DNA from 4 places in the Paenibacillus sp. FSL H8-0260 genome. Region 3 is predicted to be linked to each of the others. Evidence: riboswitches for the same ligand, from Rfam matches in the RefSeq annotation. Region 3 holds a riboswitch; each other region holds the start of a gene.
What was found. Region 3 has a riboswitch for cobalamin ahead of MHI51_RS04760 (DUF4430 domain-containing protein). Riboswitches for the same ligand answer to the same signal wherever they lie in the genome.
Positions count from the first base shown of each region.

Region 1 (4,245 bases), 170 kb from region 3:
GTTGGCTGGCTTTGAGGGTGAGCTCCTCACCATTTAAGGTGTAATCTTTACCTTTGGTCAGATACTTTCCGTTGGCACTAATGGTGGTCAGCTTATTGCCGTTCAGGTTTAGCTTAACCTTGGTATCTTTGATTTGTGCACCTTTTTTTAGGTAGACCAAATCGCTTTCGGTGCTGGAGGAACGCTCCTTCAGACCAGACATTAATACATTGTGGAGTTCAGGATCAGACCACTTATAAGTTTTACGGTTGAAATGCTGCCCGTTATCCCAGAGCATGGAAGTCATTTTCTTTTCTTTCAAATAATAAGTCAGATACTCAAAGAATTTAAGCTTCTCGCCCTGTTCAATCACACCCGTGTCTTTATCGAACCCGAGTAAACCAAATTCACCGACGATGACAGGGATGCCTTTAGCTACAAATGTATTGTAAACGTTATCAAAAGTTTGAGTGATATCGTTTTTTGTATCTTTTTCAAACGTGGTGTAGCCGGCAATGTTCACACTAAAAGGCCAGAAGCCATAGAAGTGAACGGTCGCAATAATATTTGGATCGTTCAGAGCCGTAATCGTCTTATAGAGATGATCCATTCTTGTTTGCGTAGGTGAAGACTCTAATGAAGGTAATACAAGTGGGCGGAGGTCGTTTTTCCCACCGGATTTGCGCACGATTTGATAGAAAGAGTTATTAAGTTCAGTAAGCATTTGCTCCATTTTTGCTTCGTCTGTGCTTCCACCATCGGTGAATCGAGGTTCATTTATGCTCTCGAACATCAGCTTATCGGATTTGTCCTTGAAGCGATCGGCAATTTGAGTCCAGGCTGCATTATAACGTGCCAGCGTTTCATCGTGTTTTTCTTCCATATGGCTTACCCATAGCCAGGAATCATGATGGACATTAATCATGACATAAAGCTTGGCGTCCAGTGCCCAGCCGACAACTTCTTCCACGCGGTCGAGGTAGGCCTTTTCTAGGGTATAGTCTGGTGCCGCACCCATGTGAGTATCCCAGGTCACAGGAATCCGAATGCTTTTATAGCCTTGAGCGGCGATCTTTTTAATAAGATCTTGGGTCACACGTGGATTGCCCCAGGAGGTTTCATCCTCACCTGTAGCATCTAAAGTATTGCCAAGGTTCCATCCGGGCTGCATTTCGTCTACATAGGATTGGATATTACTCTTTGGCGCTGCCTTAGCTTGTTGCTCGTCCTTAGTTGCAGCTGCGGCCATGGATGAGAACAGAGAGAGCAGAAGAGCGGTGACAAGTGTCAATGATAAGAAGGATTTCTGGATTCGCGTAGTCATTGAATTCTCCTTTGTGAGATAAATTTAGGATGCTTGGACCTGGCTTTGACGCTGTACTTGGTGGTTAGATGAACACAAACACCTCCAGTTTTATTTTGTAAACGCTTTCTGAATATACCCTAACATAGAATACACTTAGCGAGTACCTTACTAATTTGTGGTAAATTCATATAAGAATTAGTGATTTAAATTAATTTACCCCACAGTTGGATAAAGAAATTATTTGAATAACCCTACTCGTAGAAATTGGTTATTAAATAGGATTATCTCTAGCTGCCCGTTATACAAAAAAGAAATATAACATGACAAAAACATATATATTAGATATGATGAAGCATGAAAATTTAAAATTAGGAATAGGTGCCAACTATGAATGTTGCGGAAGTACAATCATAGATTGGTTAAATGGAAAGCGGGTGTGAATCCCGCGCGGTCCCGCCGCTGTGAAAGAGGAGTCCTTGCAAAATGCCACTGGGAAACTGGGAAGGCAGCAAGGGTGATGATACTTGAGCCAGAATATCTGCCTTTTTCTGTTACACCATCAAACTCTACGATCGATAGAGAGGTGCTTGAATAGTGTTTGCCAGCTATTATTGTGGTTCACTATCTTAACCTCTTGACGTTTATGTTGAGTGGTTTTTTTGTGGTTATGAGAAAGTTTATTCTGTTTTTTATCATAGGTATGAAGGGAAGGGTTATGGAAAAATGAAGAAAAATAAGTTTTTAGCGTGGTTACTTATTGTAGCTGTATTTATTACGACATTCTCTACAAGTGTAATCCCGGCTCAAGCAGATGGAGCAAGCTCTACCCTTAAAGGGTATGTATCTGTATCCGTAGAGAAATTCACCTTAGGCCAAGGGTATATTAACGAACCTATTAAAGTTCCGATTTATGAAGGCGATAATGGCGCATCTTTAATAACACGTGCGCTAGGTGATGGGAATTATAGATATTTAGGAAATATAGATAGTGGTTTTTATTTATCAGAAGTTAAAGATAGTGGCAGAAGTGAAGTCAATATTCCACAATATATTTTAGATATGATTTCAGCCGATGGGAATACAGTCGGCACTAAAGCAGACCCAGATTGGTTAAGTCAGTTTGACTACACCTCCATGTCGGGTTGGATGTATGCAGTAAATAATGTGTTTCCTCCGTTTGGGATGACCGATTATAAGCCTCAAGACGGTGACATCATTCGAACTCAGTTCACCACTTATGGCTATGGTTCTGATCTTGGCGGCTGGGGGGAAATCCCAGTTCAACTTGCCAATAAGGATGCTTTAACTGCGGAAATCGCCGAGATTAATAGTGCCCCTAATAAAGAAACTATTTTGGACAGACCAGTAGTGCAATCGGCAGTTTATGAAGCCTATTCCGTGCTCGAAAACATGGCAAGCTCTCAAATAAGTGTAGATCATGCGCTTGTCGGTCTTAATAATGCATTAGACATTGAACCCCCTGTTATTACAGTAAGTGGCATACAAGATAAACAGGAAGTATCCAATAAAGAAATAAGCTTCAAAGTAGCTGTCACAGACAATGTATATTATGACATTACTCCAGAAGTGAAGCTGAATGGAGTTACTTTATCACCTGCAAATGGGGAGTACAAAGCTACTCTGAATTCAGGCAGTAATGCAATTACTGTAACGGCTCTTGACGGAGCTGGAAACAAAACAAATGTAACTTATCAGGTTACTTACAAACTGGAAACTACAGTTGCCGTCAAACAACAGTTAGATAAAAACCTTGCTTATATTTTAAATACTGTAAAGAATCCAACGTTTGGAACAGGCAGCGGAGAATGGTCGATCCTTTCTCTGGCACGGGCGAACTATACAGTACCTAACGGTTATTATGATCTCTATTACAATAATGTAGCTACGAAAATAGCATCAATCATTAAAGAGGATGGAAAACTCGACGCCAATAAAAGCACAGAGAATTCCAGAGCGATTCTAGGACTTACCTCTATCGGAAAAGATATCACAAATGTTGCGGGATATGATCTGAGAAAAGCACTCGCTGATTATCAATATATCCAAAAGCAAGGCAATAATGGTCCGATTTTTGCTCTGATCGCGTTAGATAGCCATAACTATGAGATCCCTGTAGTTGATGGAGTTACAGAACAGACCACAAGAGAAAAACTAGTTCAGTACATTTTAGATAAAGAGGTTAAAAAAGGTACAGCAGAAGCTGGTGGCTGGGCATTAGGCGTAACCAAAGCCGATGTCGATATGACTGCGATGGCGATGCAAGCTCTTGCACCTTATTATGCAACCCGTGATGATGTAAAAGCTGCCGTGGATCGGGCCATCCAATGGCTGTCCGATAACCAAAACAATCAAGGCGGATTTACAAGCTGGGGAAGCACTAGCAGCGAGAGTATCTCGCAGGTAATTGTAGCCTTAACTGGTGTAGGTGTAGATCCGCACACTGACGCTAGATTTGTTAAAAGTGGAAATTCGCTTATTGATGCATTACTTAGCTTTGCTGCACCTGAGGGTGGATTTAAGCATATCCTCACAGGCAAAGTAGACAATATGGCAACGGACCAAGGTACGTATGCACTTGTGTCCTATGATCGTCTGCTCAATCATAGCAACCGTCTCTTTGATATGAATGATGTGAAACTGGAACAACCAGAAGAACCGGGGCCTGGGCAACCAGAGGGTCCGAAAGAACTTCCGTTACCTTCTGGGGAGAACCCGAAAGTTGAAATCCCAAATGACGCTAATGATTATATCGTTCCGATCAGCGCTGGAGATAGCAACAAAGAAATCACAGTAGCTATTTCAGAAGAAAATCAATCAAAGGTTAGTGTCAATTTACCAAGTAATAGCGTCCTTCCTCAGATAGAGGCCATAAAAGGTAACGTATCTGTAGTCATTCCTAAGGGTGCAAAAGTTACAAGTGGGGATGCCTCTGCGATTGA
Region 1 is NZ_CP150298.1:943,104-947,348, forward strand. It holds gene MHI51_RS04085 (cellulase family glycosylhydrolase) at 1-1,303, opposite strand, end outside; cobalamin riboswitch at 1,645-1,846, shown strand; gene MHI51_RS04090 (S-layer homology domain-containing protein) at 2,009-4,245, shown strand, end outside.
Region 1: it holds a riboswitch for cobalamin, as region 3 does, so the genes downstream of both, MHI51_RS04090 (S-layer homology domain-containing protein) here and MHI51_RS04760 (DUF4430 domain-containing protein) in region 3, are expected to answer to the same signal.

Region 2 (4,245 bases), 3.0 Mb from region 3:
GTCTATTCCTTGCAGCACGGACTTGCCATTAAAGAAATAGGTTATACCGAGCAAGTTCCCATCGCCGAATATTTATTGCCGGAGCTGGATGGTAGAGATGGCGGGGATTTTAGTGGTGTCGTGATCAGTGATGAGCTCTACAGCGCTATTGATCCCGTGCAGACGGATCTTTATACAGGTTTTTATGTAGAGGATTTTCCACAGACGGTAGGTATTGCTGCTGATCTTGCCCATAAAGGCAAACAGTCCTATGAAAGTGATTCTCCGTATGCGATTGTGATCAGCGGCACGCTGTTTGAGCTTCAGAAAACATTGTATAACACAATGCTTTTTGCTTCCTTGCTGGTGGGTACTGTCTTTTTTATCGCGGCAGGCAGCTTTCTTTACTTCCGGTTATATACCGATCTTGATCATGATCGCAATCAATATTCCACTTTGTCCAAGATGGGGCTTACGGATAAAGAACTCAATCGAATAGTTACGATTCAGCTGTCTTTGTTGTTTTTTGTGCCGGTCGGAATAGCTATTTTACACAGTGTGTTTGCCTTTATTGCGCTTCAACGGTTGTTCTACTTATCTATCGCAACGGAGACAGGCGCGGTGTTACTCGGATATTTGGCTGCTCAAGGACTATACTTCTTTTTTATTCGCAGCCGCTATTTACGCAACCTGAAGAAGAACTTGATATGAGAAATGGGGGTAACAAGATGCAAGCATGGATTACAGATTTTATGGAGCAGTTTGGTTACTTCGGTATTTTTCTGATGCTGGCCTTTGAAAATATATTTCCACCAATTCCTTCAGAAGTGATCCTGCCCTTTGGAGGATTTATGACCACTACGACGAGCTTAACGATTCCTGGTGTAATCATTGCTGCCACGGCTGGATCACTACTGGGTGCAGTAATTCTCTATTATATTGGCCGATTATTGGATGTGAGCCGGTTAGAGAAACTGGTTGAACGCTGGGGTAGCCTAATTAGGGTCAGTAAAAAAGATATCCACAAGGCTGACGCCTGGTTTGATAAATATGGCTATTGGACTGTATTGTTTTGTCGGATGGTTCCGCTGGTCCGCAGTCTGATTTCGATTCCGGCGGGAATGTCGGGCATGAAATTTGGAGTATTTATGATCTTCACAACGATTGGCACATTGGGATGGAATTTGCTGCTTGTGCTTATTGGCGCGGCATTGGGCGAATCCTGGGAAGACATTGCCATGTACATGGATGTGTACTCCAATGTAGTCTATGTACTAATTGCTGGCGGATTAGTTATTCTTGGGTTTCTGTACTTCCGCAAACGCAGCCGGAGAATGAACACTGAGGGCTAAGCGGGTAGTGGACTGATAATAGAAATGACTATTAAAAAGGAGGGAAACACATGGAGCTATTAACGATTATTAAAGCCATTATTTTGGGGCTTGTTGAAGGTTTAACCGAATTTGCTCCAGTATCCTCCACGGGTCATATGATTATTGTTGATGATATGTGGCTGAAATCTCAGGAGTTATTTGGACAATATACGGCAAATACCTTCAAAGTAGTTATTCAACTGGGTTCAATATTAGCGGTTGTTGTGATTTTTAGAAATCGGTTCATTGATTTGTTAGGCTTAAAGCGTTTCAGCCGTAAGCAGTTGGATCCTGTAACAGAGGAGCTACCGCAGTTGGAGCAGGGCGGGCACCTCAAGCTGACTCAGGTTCTGGTAGGGTTAGTGCCTGCAGGTGTGTTAGGTGTTCTGTTTAATGATTATATTGATGAGCATTTATTCTCTACCTCAACAGTGTTAATTGGTCTAGTGATTGGGGCTGTATTAATGATTATTGCCGATCTGTTTGGGCCGAAGAAGATCAGAACTGAGAGTGTAGATCAGATTACATACAAACAGGCACTTGGTGTAGGTCTTGTACAGTGTTTTTCGTTATGGCCTGGATTTTCACGCTCGGGCTCGACGATTTCTGGTGGAGTACTCCTCGGGATGAGCCATCGTGCCGCTGCTGATTTTACTTTTATTATGGCAGTACCCATCATGGCAGGTGCCAGTCTGTTGTCACTGATGAAAAACTGGCAATATTTCACCATGGACGCGTTGCCGTTTTTTATTGCAGGCTTTATTAGTGCCTTCCTATTTGCGCTGTTATCGATGCGTTTCTTCTTAAAACTGATCAATCGTATCAAGCTCTTACCGTTTGCTATATACCGTATAATTCTTGCTGCTGTAGTATATTTCGTATTTTTCTAAGTCCGTTATAAGGAATCGATATAACAGAAGCCCCAGTAATCTATTGCAGATTGCTGGGGCTTTCACGTATGATGACATCAGATTAAGACACTCAAATGATGAATGATATCGGAGACAGGTGCTGACCGGAAAATAGTAATTCGGTAGGCTTAATAGGGAAATTCGGTTCGAAGCCGATGCGGTCCCGCCACTGTAACGGAAGAATCTCGAGCAACAGAGGTCACTGGCAATTTACTACTGCTGGGAAGACTGCTCAAGATGTTGACGCCGCTAGCCAGGAGACCTGCCTGTTTCAACAGCACTGCTTCACCTACGGAAGATAGGGAGGTGTTAGACGTTAACCATGGGTATATCATGGGCGTCTTTCCCTTTGACTTTTTTAGGGAAGGGCGCTCTTTTTTATAGGAAAGCAAGTAGCTTTGGAGTTTGAAATAAGAGATGGAAGAGGGAGTGTATCGAGATGACGAATAAAGTAAAAGTAAGTAATCTTGGATATCCGAGAATCGGAAAGAACCGCGAGTGGAAAAAGACACTGGAAGCCTACTGGCAGGGGAAAATAAATGAAGAGCAATTCCGCTCCGAAATGGCAGCAATTCAGCTGCAGCATTTGAAGACCCAGCAAGAGGCAGGAATTGAGCTTATTCCGGTGAATGATTTTACTTTTTATGACCATGTGTTGGATACGGCTGTTATGTTTGGAATTGTACCTCCACGGTACACGTATGATGGCGGCGACATCGGGATTGATCTTTATTTTGCAATGGCCCGTGGTAATGCTGAAGCTACTGCCTGTGAGATGACCAAATGGTTCAATACGAACTATCACTATATCGTTCCAGAGATCGGCACACAAACACCACGCCTGACTGAAAATAAACCTCTAGCGGCTTATCGTTTTGCTAAATCGCAGGCAGGGATTGAAGGTAAACCGGTACTTTTAGGTCTGTATACCTTCCTTAAGCTGTCCAAAGGTTACGCAGCGGCAGATATCGCCAAGATTGCTGCACGTTTTGTTCCAGTCTATGTTCAACTGCTACAGGAACTGAAGCAAGAAGGGGTAAGCTGGGTACAAATCGATGAGCCAGCGATTGTTACAGGCATAAGTAAAGAAGAATTAACACTGCTTAACTCGATATACACAGAAATTGCCGGCTCCGTGCCGGGCTTGAATATTATTTTACAGACGTATTTCGAAGCTGCTGAACCGTTGGAGGCACTTCTAGAGTTGCCTGTTCAAGGCTTGGGTCTTGACTTTGTGCACGATGGTGGAGCGAATCTGGCTTCTATCGAACGTCTTGGTTGGCCGAAGGACAAATGGCTGGGTGCCGGAATTATTGATGGACGGAACATCTGGCGTTCCGATTTAGACGCTAAGCTGCAACTGGTAGAAAAGCTCAGCGTTCATGTGCCGCTTGATCGTCTTATTCTTCAGCCTTCTTGCAGTCTGCTGCATGTCCCAGTCACCGTTCAAGGTGAGGTGAAGCTGAAGGCGACTGTTAAGAATGCGTTAGCGTTTGCCGATGAGAAGCTTGCAGAGCTTAGTCTGCTCGGAGCAGCCCTCGCAGATAAAGGAGAAGCTTCTAAAGCAGCGCTGGCCGCTAGTCGTGAAGCTATTGCAGCATTCCGTGCACTACCTGAGCGTGGCCGTAAGGATGTGGCGGAGCAAGTGCTTGCACTTGCAGCTTTGCCTGACCAACGCAGTTTGCCTTTTGCTGAACGCTTAAAGGTGCAGCAAGAGAAATGGCAGCTTCCACTTCTGCCAACCACTACAATTGGTAGCTTCCCGCAGACAGTAGAAGTGCGTCAGGCGAGATTGAAATGGCGTAAAGGGGTCTGGAATCAGGAGCGTTATGATGGATTTGTTCGTGAGCAGATCGCGGATGCAATTACCTTCCAAGAAAAGCTAGGTTTGGATGTTCTGGTCCACGGTGAGTTCGAGCGTACAGATATGGTGGAGTTTTTCGGAGAAAAGCTGGACGGATACTTGTTTACTAGTAATGGCT
Region 2 is NZ_CP150298.1:4,998,637-5,002,881, reverse strand. It holds gene MHI51_RS22335 (FtsX-like permease family protein) at 1-690, shown strand, start outside; gene MHI51_RS22330 (DedA family protein) at 708-1,331, shown strand; gene MHI51_RS22325 (undecaprenyl-diphosphate phosphatase) at 1,382-2,242, shown strand; cobalamin riboswitch at 2,342-2,548, shown strand; gene metE (5-methyltetrahydropteroyltriglutamate--homocysteine S-methyltransferase) at 2,703-4,245, shown strand, end outside.
Region 2: it holds a riboswitch for cobalamin, as region 3 does, so the genes downstream of both, metE (5-methyltetrahydropteroyltriglutamate--homocysteine S-methyltransferase) here and MHI51_RS04760 (DUF4430 domain-containing protein) in region 3, are expected to answer to the same signal.

Region 3 (4,245 bases):
AAATCATCGGTAGACCCTAGTTGTTGCAACGCTTCAAGGGCATTGGAGGCTTTCAAAGTCCCCTCACTAATCAACCCTTCCGGGCCTTCAACGGTTAGCGAAGCTGTTACATTCTTAGAAATCACTTTTAGAGCTTTTGTATATTTAGCAATCGTTGGGGCTTTGCCTTCACGGTAGCCAGTTACAGTCAGTGTATAGTCACCTGCGGGCATATTTCCTGAGAATACGGCCTCACCTTTAGCATTCGTCGTTACCGTCTGAGCTCCAATTTGGACCTGAACACCCGCAGCTTTTGCAGTTACAGGAGAGGAAGTGTTCGTAGCAGCGTCCCATTTCCACGTCTTACTAGTTACAGTGACGGTAAAGGAATCGCCCTCTTTAAGATTTGCTTTGGAAAGCGTAACGGAATCCACAAGCTTAGTGTCATCTCCGGCATAATAAACCAGTACCTGATCTGAATCTTTAAGTACAAAATCACTCATGCCTACATCGGGATTAATCCATTTTCCGTCACGTGATACAACATACATCCATCCGTCATAACCACCAAAGCTTCCAGCAGCAATACTTCCGATGCCAGTCACATAACTGCCCGAAGGATTTGTGATCGGCAAGTTCGTTTGAAGCGCCAGCTTCTCTAACGCTCCAAGTGCGTTGCCAGCATAGGCGTACCCTTGTGCCAACGTGGCCTGTGGTCCCTCAATCGTTACTGGAGCGTAGATGAGTGAGCTCTGAATGGAGGATTTGGAAAAATCGTATAGCTTACTGTTGCTTCCTTTATATAGCAAATTATAGGCAACCAGCGCCTGAAGACCTTGCTCTGTCGCCAGAATATTACTGCTTCCACCACGGCTATGGGTGAAGCTACCATCAGCTAGACGATAGCTAAGCAGGTTCTCCATTAGATCCACTTTGTTTTTGGTGTATTCTAATCCACTAGGATCAACTCCGAAGGAGGTGAGTCCAAGGATTGCTTGTGCGCTACTTTCAGCACTGTCACCGTAACCCCCATGGCTATCTTGAGCTGTAGATAACCAAGCTACGGCTTGTAGCCCTGCTAAGTAGGCTTCGGGATTATTTTTATGTGCCGCCAGAGCCGTCAAGGTTATCGCTGTCATATCAGGCTCACTTGCACCTGAGGTTAGTGCAAAGCCCCCATCCGGATTCTGTTTGGAGAGAATCTCCGTAAGGAGCTTATCCGCCGTCCATTTCGCGTCACTTGGGATATTATATTTACCAGAATCCAGCGCAAGTAAAGCATATACCGGATTATTAAGCGTCTGTTCACTGAGCTTGCTATTATTATAAATTTTCTCAATCAGATTATAGCCAGGAGTCGTTCCGTTACCAGCAAAGCTAGTAGGATCTGCACCAATCGCTCTCACTGCGAGCACGATTCGAGCATAATCGGTTACATTGGTGAAATCGCCAGCTGCATCCTTTACTTTTTTCTCAAGCTCTGAAAGGTAACTAGCCGGCAGCTTGTACCCTGCTTGCGCTAATCCAATGGCTTGCCAATCCGATTGCACGCCACCTTTCAAGAGATATTCTGCAGCCGCATAAGTCGCATCCGCAACATTAATCCGCTCCGCGGCAGTTGCCTCCAGACCGGCGCCAGCGCCCGCTTCTGCAAATATTTGTCCCGCCGGAGCAAGAGATGTTCCTAGAATTGAAATGACCATGAATAAGGCCAGCCCAAGTGCTACAAACTTGGAAGACATGATTTTCTTCATTGTTTAACCTCTTTCTGTATAAGAATGGGTACTGCCGGGAATAAGACGCATAACATAAAGACCGCCCCTTTGGAGGGCGGTCAGGGAAGATTACAAATTGAGGCTGCGGCGCTTGCTTCCTGCCAACAGTCCATCTGTATATGTTCCACATTCTTACCCCACGAAGAATAGAAACGCTCACGAAAAAGGCAGGTCTCCTGGCTAATGCTTCATCGCTGTTCTTCACCTTCCCACCCTACCTTCGGGGCAGTGGCTTATAGAAGAAACGCTCCGCACATACAGTGGCGGGACCGCGCCGGACTCTTGCACCGGACTTCCCTTTTAAGCAGACGACTAGATTGATTTAGTCTGCACCTTTTCCAGTATGTAGTATCTTATTTTGACATCCATAATCATATCTATTAATACATAGCATGTCTATAGAAAAGCTTAGTATGGGCAGCAAAAAAATGAACAGCAATACGCCACCTTCCGGTAGTTATTGCTGTTCAGAAAGCTTGTTATTCGGCTGTTCCATCCGGACTTGCAGTCGGGGAGGGTTCAGCACTTGAATCAGAAGCTGGTGGAATATTAGGATCGGGATCTACGATCAATGTAAATCTTCCGGCTTTGATCATACTTTTCTCTAGAATTGTCGCTCCAGACTCCAATGTAACCTCAACCTGATAGGAAGGTTGTTCACCTTCAGTCACAGCTGTTGCGGAAGGTAACCCAGTGCTGTTCTCAGTATCAGAGGAAGGCGTAGGAGACGGAGATGCATCAGCTACAGAATTAGTAGCATCTGCACCTTCTGCTGTTCCTCCAGTAGTGCCAGCGGTATCTGACTCGTCAGCGGTGTTTCCCTCATCCGTCCCATCCGTTGACGGCACTGGACAAGTGCCATTTGTAGCAGCGACCTTAAAGCTTTTATCTATCTCTGTAGACGAAGACATTAAACTAACCTCAGTCGGTTGAAACTGCACACAGTCATCTGCACTTGCGAAGGTGAACACCAATATGCTGCTCCCCTTATCTCCTTCGACGCTCTGATCCTTCAAGTATACTGAAGCCGGAGGCAGCACATTGCCTGCACTCTGGACAGGGGTCGGCTCAGGGCTTGTCCCCGGCAGAGCCGTCTTCGTATCATCCGGACGCAGCATACTGAATACGATAATTGCAATAATCACCAGAATACCCGTAATGGAGCCGGAGATTAAGAGTCGAAATCGGCTGCGGCTGATCCAGCGCGCCAGCGGGGAAGCCAGTTGGGAGCGGGCTTCATTGTACACATTTTGCAGAGCAGGCCGAGCTGCCGCGACATAGTTCTTTCGGAATTCCCGATTCTTGAACGCTTCACGATCACTGCTCAGGAAATACTTCAGAATCGCCTTACGGTAACCCGGTTGCAGCTTTTTATTCGAAACCGTAAATAAAGGATTGCCTTGCGACCAAGCAAAAAACCGATAGATGATTTCTTTGTCGGAACCGGCTTTACGCTTTAACAGCTCCAGAAGCGCATCGTAATCCAGCGGACCCCCTTCACGCTGAGTTGTATAGTAAAAGGCTAGCGGAAGCCGTTCAAAGGGTTCCAGAACACGCGCCTCTTTTAGCAAACGACGACCCAGTAGCTGCACATCGTCTAGTTCCTGCGGAGACAATCCTGTAAAAATCTCCTCATTCGGCTTCTCTTCACCAAACCAGCGGTAAGCGGCACGCAGCGCATTCTCTTTCTGCTTGCTAATCCTATCCAGTGGCGGCTGCCAATCGACAACATTACCATACCGTAAAAAAACTACCTCCAGAAGCTCCTCCTGCGTCATATCAGAAAGCGATAAGCGGTTCAGTAAGAATCTATCTGCTGAAGCAGCAAGATCCTGCATTAGGGAGAGTGCCTTAGGAGCAACTCCTGTTCCTTTGCGGCGATCTTTTTCTGCCTTATCTACAATTTCATGAATTTCCGCCACAGAAGCCACCGGATCATGCTCCAGCTGGAGCTTTTCTAGCAAATAATCCTTCACAGCATTTTGAGCAAAAGACTGCTCTAACGCCACTGGCAGGAACCGCCCCCAATGGAGCACAAAGCTCAGAATATCCGCAGATCTGGACGCCGCAGCTAGTCTTGATTCCATATAAGGCTCAAGTAGCTGCTTACGGAAATAAGTTTCAGACATCACGCGCTGGAAGTAAGCTGCACTTAACTCATCATTACTCTCAATGATCCCGTAAGCAGCACTCAAAATATCCTTGCGGCCCGCTTCCACACTATGAAGCATCCCATTGATGAAATAATCCACGATTCTGACCCTGTAATTGTGATCCTTAAGTACAAAATACTCTTTAAAGCATTCCATAATCGCCGGATCTGGCACATTTCTTTGCCGAATCAGATCAAATTCCCGGTCAAATCTTTCTAGGAAAATATCATTCAAGCGGATTCTAGAATGAATTGCACCATCTGGTTTAAGGTAAGAAAGCAAACCACTTAGCACCGCACTCTTGTTTTCCGTATATAAATGCTCGTTCCCTTGCTCAA
Region 3 is NZ_CP150298.1:1,111,549-1,115,793, reverse strand. It holds gene MHI51_RS04760 (DUF4430 domain-containing protein) at 1-1,733, opposite strand, end outside; cobalamin riboswitch at 1,903-2,106, opposite strand; gene MHI51_RS04755 (glycosyltransferase) at 2,234-4,245, opposite strand, start outside.

Region 4 (4,245 bases), 530 kb from region 3:
GGGTTAGCGGCGATTTCTGCAATGATTTCATGTTGTCGTTCTAAGGTGAAGACTTCTCCATATTTAAAGTTCCATGTCTCGGGATTAAAACATCCCGGGCAACGATGGCGGCAGCCGCTGAGAAAGAGGACGGCCCGCATGCCCTCTCCCTCGTTAATCGACTCCGGATAGTAACCGCAAATATTCATAGATGCTTAACGCGATCCCGAACTTCAGCTTGTTTGGCGGCATTAAAGCGGGTCTGATAGTCGCCGGTTAAATAACCTGTAACTCTGCGCAAACGGCGGATGTGCACGTCATTCTCATGTGCGTTGCAGGAAGGACAGTTTGTCCCAATTACGCCTTCGTATCCACAGCTGGAGCAGCGGTCAATCGGATGGTTAATGCTGAAATAACTGACCTGTTGTTCGAGCGCATATTTAATGATTTTGATAAAAGCCGATGGGTTGTTGCGGGCATTGCCGTTTAATTCGACATAAGAAATAGCCCCGGCATTGCAGTATTCATGGAAAGGAGCTTCCAAGCTGATCTTCTGAGCAGCACCCAGATCGAAGTATACAGGGATGTGAAAAGAGTTCGTATAATATTCACGGTCGGTTACGCCCGGAATGGAACCCAGTACCTTGCGGTCAACTTTGGTGAATTTACCGGACAAACCTTCTGCTGGAGTTGCGAACAGGGTGATGTTAAGATCCAGTTCCTCACTTTTCCGATCGCAATAGTCCCGCATATGACGCACGATAGCCAGCGCCTTGGCATGAACTTCCATATCCTCGCCATGGTGTTTGCCGTACATAGCTTTCATACATTCCGCCATACCGATGAAGCCAAGAGACAGACTGCCATGCTTCAGCAGATCGCCTACAGTGTCATCGGGTGCAAGATGTTCGCCGCCTTCCCAGACGCCTTCTCGCATCATGAAATCGGAAGCTTTAGCTTTTTGTGCGGTTTGGATGTGGAAGCGATGGAGAAGTCCTTCCAGCGCAATATCCATATAATGATTTAGATCTTCATAGAAGCCAGCTTCGTCTGCGACGGTACGTCTGCCTGTTACTGTGCCGTGTGCCAGACCTAGCCGAACCAGATTTAGTGTATTAAAGGAAAGGTTGCCCTTCCCAGAGCAATGATTACGCCCAAAACGGTCACCGAGCACTCGGGTTCGGCAGCCCATTGTAGCGAACTCCGTATCAGGATCACTTGAATCATAATACTGCAAGTTGAGCGGAGCGTCCAGATTAGCGAAGTTTGGATATAGTCTGCGCGCAGAACATTCAGCTGCTTTTAGGAACAGTTCATAGTTAGGATCGCCTTGCTGTTGATTGATTCCTTGCTTGCATTTGAAGATTTGAATCGGGAACACTGGTGTTTCTCCGCTGCCAAGTCCGTTCATAGTTGCGGTTAGCAGAGAACTGATCACAAGCTGACCTTCTGGTGAAGTACAAGTACCGTAGTTGATGCTGGTAAACGGTATTTGTCCACCGGATCGGCTGGACATGGTATTCAGATTATGTACCATACTTTCAGCCGCTTGCAGAGTTTCGATTTCGGTTTCCTTTAGTGCAAAACGGAACGCTCTTGGATATAACTCCGCCAGATCGGTCCGGCTCATCGTAATCTCGCCCAAAGATTCATCAGCTTGTCCTTCTTCAAAATAATCCAGACCCTTGCGGAACAGCTTGGCGAAGGATTTGGTTACATAAGGTGCCAGATCATAGTCGAGTTTATTGGCGGATACACCACCATATTGAGCATTTTGCTGGGATTGGAAAATAATCGCTACCAGAGACATAGCTGTCATTATTGAGTTCGGAGGACGAACGCTGCCGTTGCCGGTATTGAAACCTTCACGGAGAAGTTTATCAAACGGGATAAAAATACAGTTCGTCGTTCCAATCGCGTATTGATCCAGATCATGCACGTAGACGACATTGTCATCAATAGCCTGCACTAGCTGTGGCGGCATCGTAAAATTGCGGGCGTACCATTTTGAATATTCACTGCCGAACTTGCTCATTTTACCGGAGAAACTCTCTCCATTCAAATTGGCATTCTCGCGCAATAGGTCCATATCCCGACTGTCGATAATATCCCGGCCTAAATCAATGAGCTCTTCTAAAAGAACTTCCCGTGCATTTTCTACTCCATTAAATTGTCTCTCCAACAACGTCATTGTACAGCTCTCCTCTCAGTATAAAAGAAAAACATCTATCATCAAATCCATATATCCATAAGAAGTTGGACTGCTATAAGCAGTCGTATATTTGTTCAGATTACATAAAAAAAGCATCCCCTACCCGAGGATGGCAGAAAATGCCCGATGCGTTATGTAAATATCCACACGGATATTTGCAGAGGTCTCTACGTAGATGACCGCATGCGGACACCATCCCTGTTCCTCGCAGGCATCAATAGTTGGTGTCGTCGAAACAGGTAGGTCTCCTGGCTTCCGTGGGATCTCTCGGCGCCTTCCCAAGGGTGTTCCTAACCCTCAGTGGCATCTGCCGGGAGATGTGGATTCTCAAGCTTCCCAGAAGCTTAAGAAGGCCATCCGGTTACAGTGGCGGGACCGCAGCGGATTCTCACCGCGCTTCCCTATTAAGCTCTAAATCCGGTTAAGGATCAAAGCGCCTGTCTCCACTATATTTTGTTGTCGTTAGATAAAAATAACCCAAGATGTTGTGTTTGTAAACAGTTTTTTAGAAAACCCGCGCGGGGAGCGGGTTCTTTAAAAGTACTCCACAAATGATCCACAGGCTGTCCATAAGTAATCCACAATTGATCCACAGGGAGATGCGAAATGATTCATAAATTGTCCGAAAAGATGCCACAAAGAGTCCATAAATATAGTGCAGATGACCCTAGAATTTGCTCATGAGAAAATACTCTTAGCCCAAAGTCATATTTTGAAGTAATCAGAAGAAATAGAAGAGATAAGGGAGGATAATCTTGCTTAGTTTGTGACAGAGCGGTGGAATTGTTACAATGGAAGGAGACAGCTACTATAAAATTTCGAGGAGGTATTCTCATGCCTATTGCTGAAGTTACAGTTATTCCAATTGGAACAGGCAGTACCAGTCTTAGCAGCTATGTTGCGGATATGCAGCGGGTGCTGAAGACAGTAGAAGGGATTACTTATGAACTTACGTCTATGGGTACGATCATCGAAGGGCCTCTGCAACGCATTTTTGCCGCGGTAGAAGCTTTGCATGAGTCTCCTTTTGCCGCAGGTGCAGAACGTGTCTCTACCTCACTTAAAATAGACGACCGCCGCGATAAACCCTCTACTAGCCGTGGAAAGTTAGAGTCTGTGGAGCGTAAGCTACAGGTGGATTAGCAGTTTAGGAGGGCGGAAAACAGGGAGAAATAGGCTTGCGTTTCTGGCTGAAAGTTGTATAATATTTTTTGTTTGGCAGAAAAACAGCGTTAAGCTGGTGTAGCTCAGGGGTAGAGCAACGCACTCGTAATGCGTAGGCCGGGGGTTCAATTCCCTTCACCAGCATCCCAAAAAACCATACGTGGCGCGGATTCTTGAAATTTGGAGAGTCGCGCTTTTTTGTTTCTTCTACCATTAATATTACAAAGTGATTTTACAAGTGTTTGGGAATATGAAAAACCCCACCAGTTTAAGGTGGGGCTTTTGTTACCAAGTATTATAGTTCGATTGATACTTAACTTGCTTATTCACATAGCTCTCATTGGGGTAATCACTTCTGACAGACTGCAAGTAACCTGAAATTGCAAATGCTGCAATAAGCCCTCCTATAATTCCTGTGATGAAGCTGAATGTTGAAAATCCGAATGTGGCAACTACTCCAATGGAAGACAATGCTACAAGCAATAGACTGAATATTTTCATCTTTATACACACCTCCATTTTGTATATGTAGTAATTTGGAAATTAAGATTGATACGTTACCTTGTTTGATCGGTTTCGATAAAAATAATAAAAATTCAGCAAATCTTTAGACGGGCTTCATACTTATTTAAGCTAAGAGGATTATAGTAATTACATAACCCCCTTATAATATAGATCTAGACCCTGCCGGAAGTTGGTGGGGTCACTTTTTTGCACAGAGTAATTTTATAAATATGGTTGCCCAATATAGAAGAGAAACAAGAAATATAAAATGTAGAGAATGGGTAGCTTTATTTTTAATTTCTTGCAGGAATTTTTGAATTTTTCTGAGGTCTTGGACAGATTCTTCATCACATATCCATAAATGAGGAATTGTCCAATAATAAAGA
Region 4 is NZ_CP150298.1:584,715-588,959, forward strand. It holds gene nrdG (anaerobic ribonucleoside-triphosphate reductase activating protein) at 1-188, opposite strand, end outside; gene MHI51_RS02565 (anaerobic ribonucleoside triphosphate reductase) at 185-2,170, opposite strand; cobalamin riboswitch at 2,412-2,647, opposite strand; gene MHI51_RS02570 (MTH1187 family thiamine-binding protein) at 3,026-3,334, shown strand; tRNA gene MHI51_RS02575 (tRNA-Thr) at 3,428-3,499, shown strand; gene MHI51_RS02580 (hypothetical protein) at 3,641-3,856, opposite strand; gene MHI51_RS02585 (hypothetical protein) at 4,082-4,245, opposite strand, start outside.
Region 4: it holds a riboswitch for cobalamin, as region 3 does, so the genes downstream of both, MHI51_RS02565 (anaerobic ribonucleoside triphosphate reductase) here and MHI51_RS04760 (DUF4430 domain-containing protein) in region 3, are expected to answer to the same signal.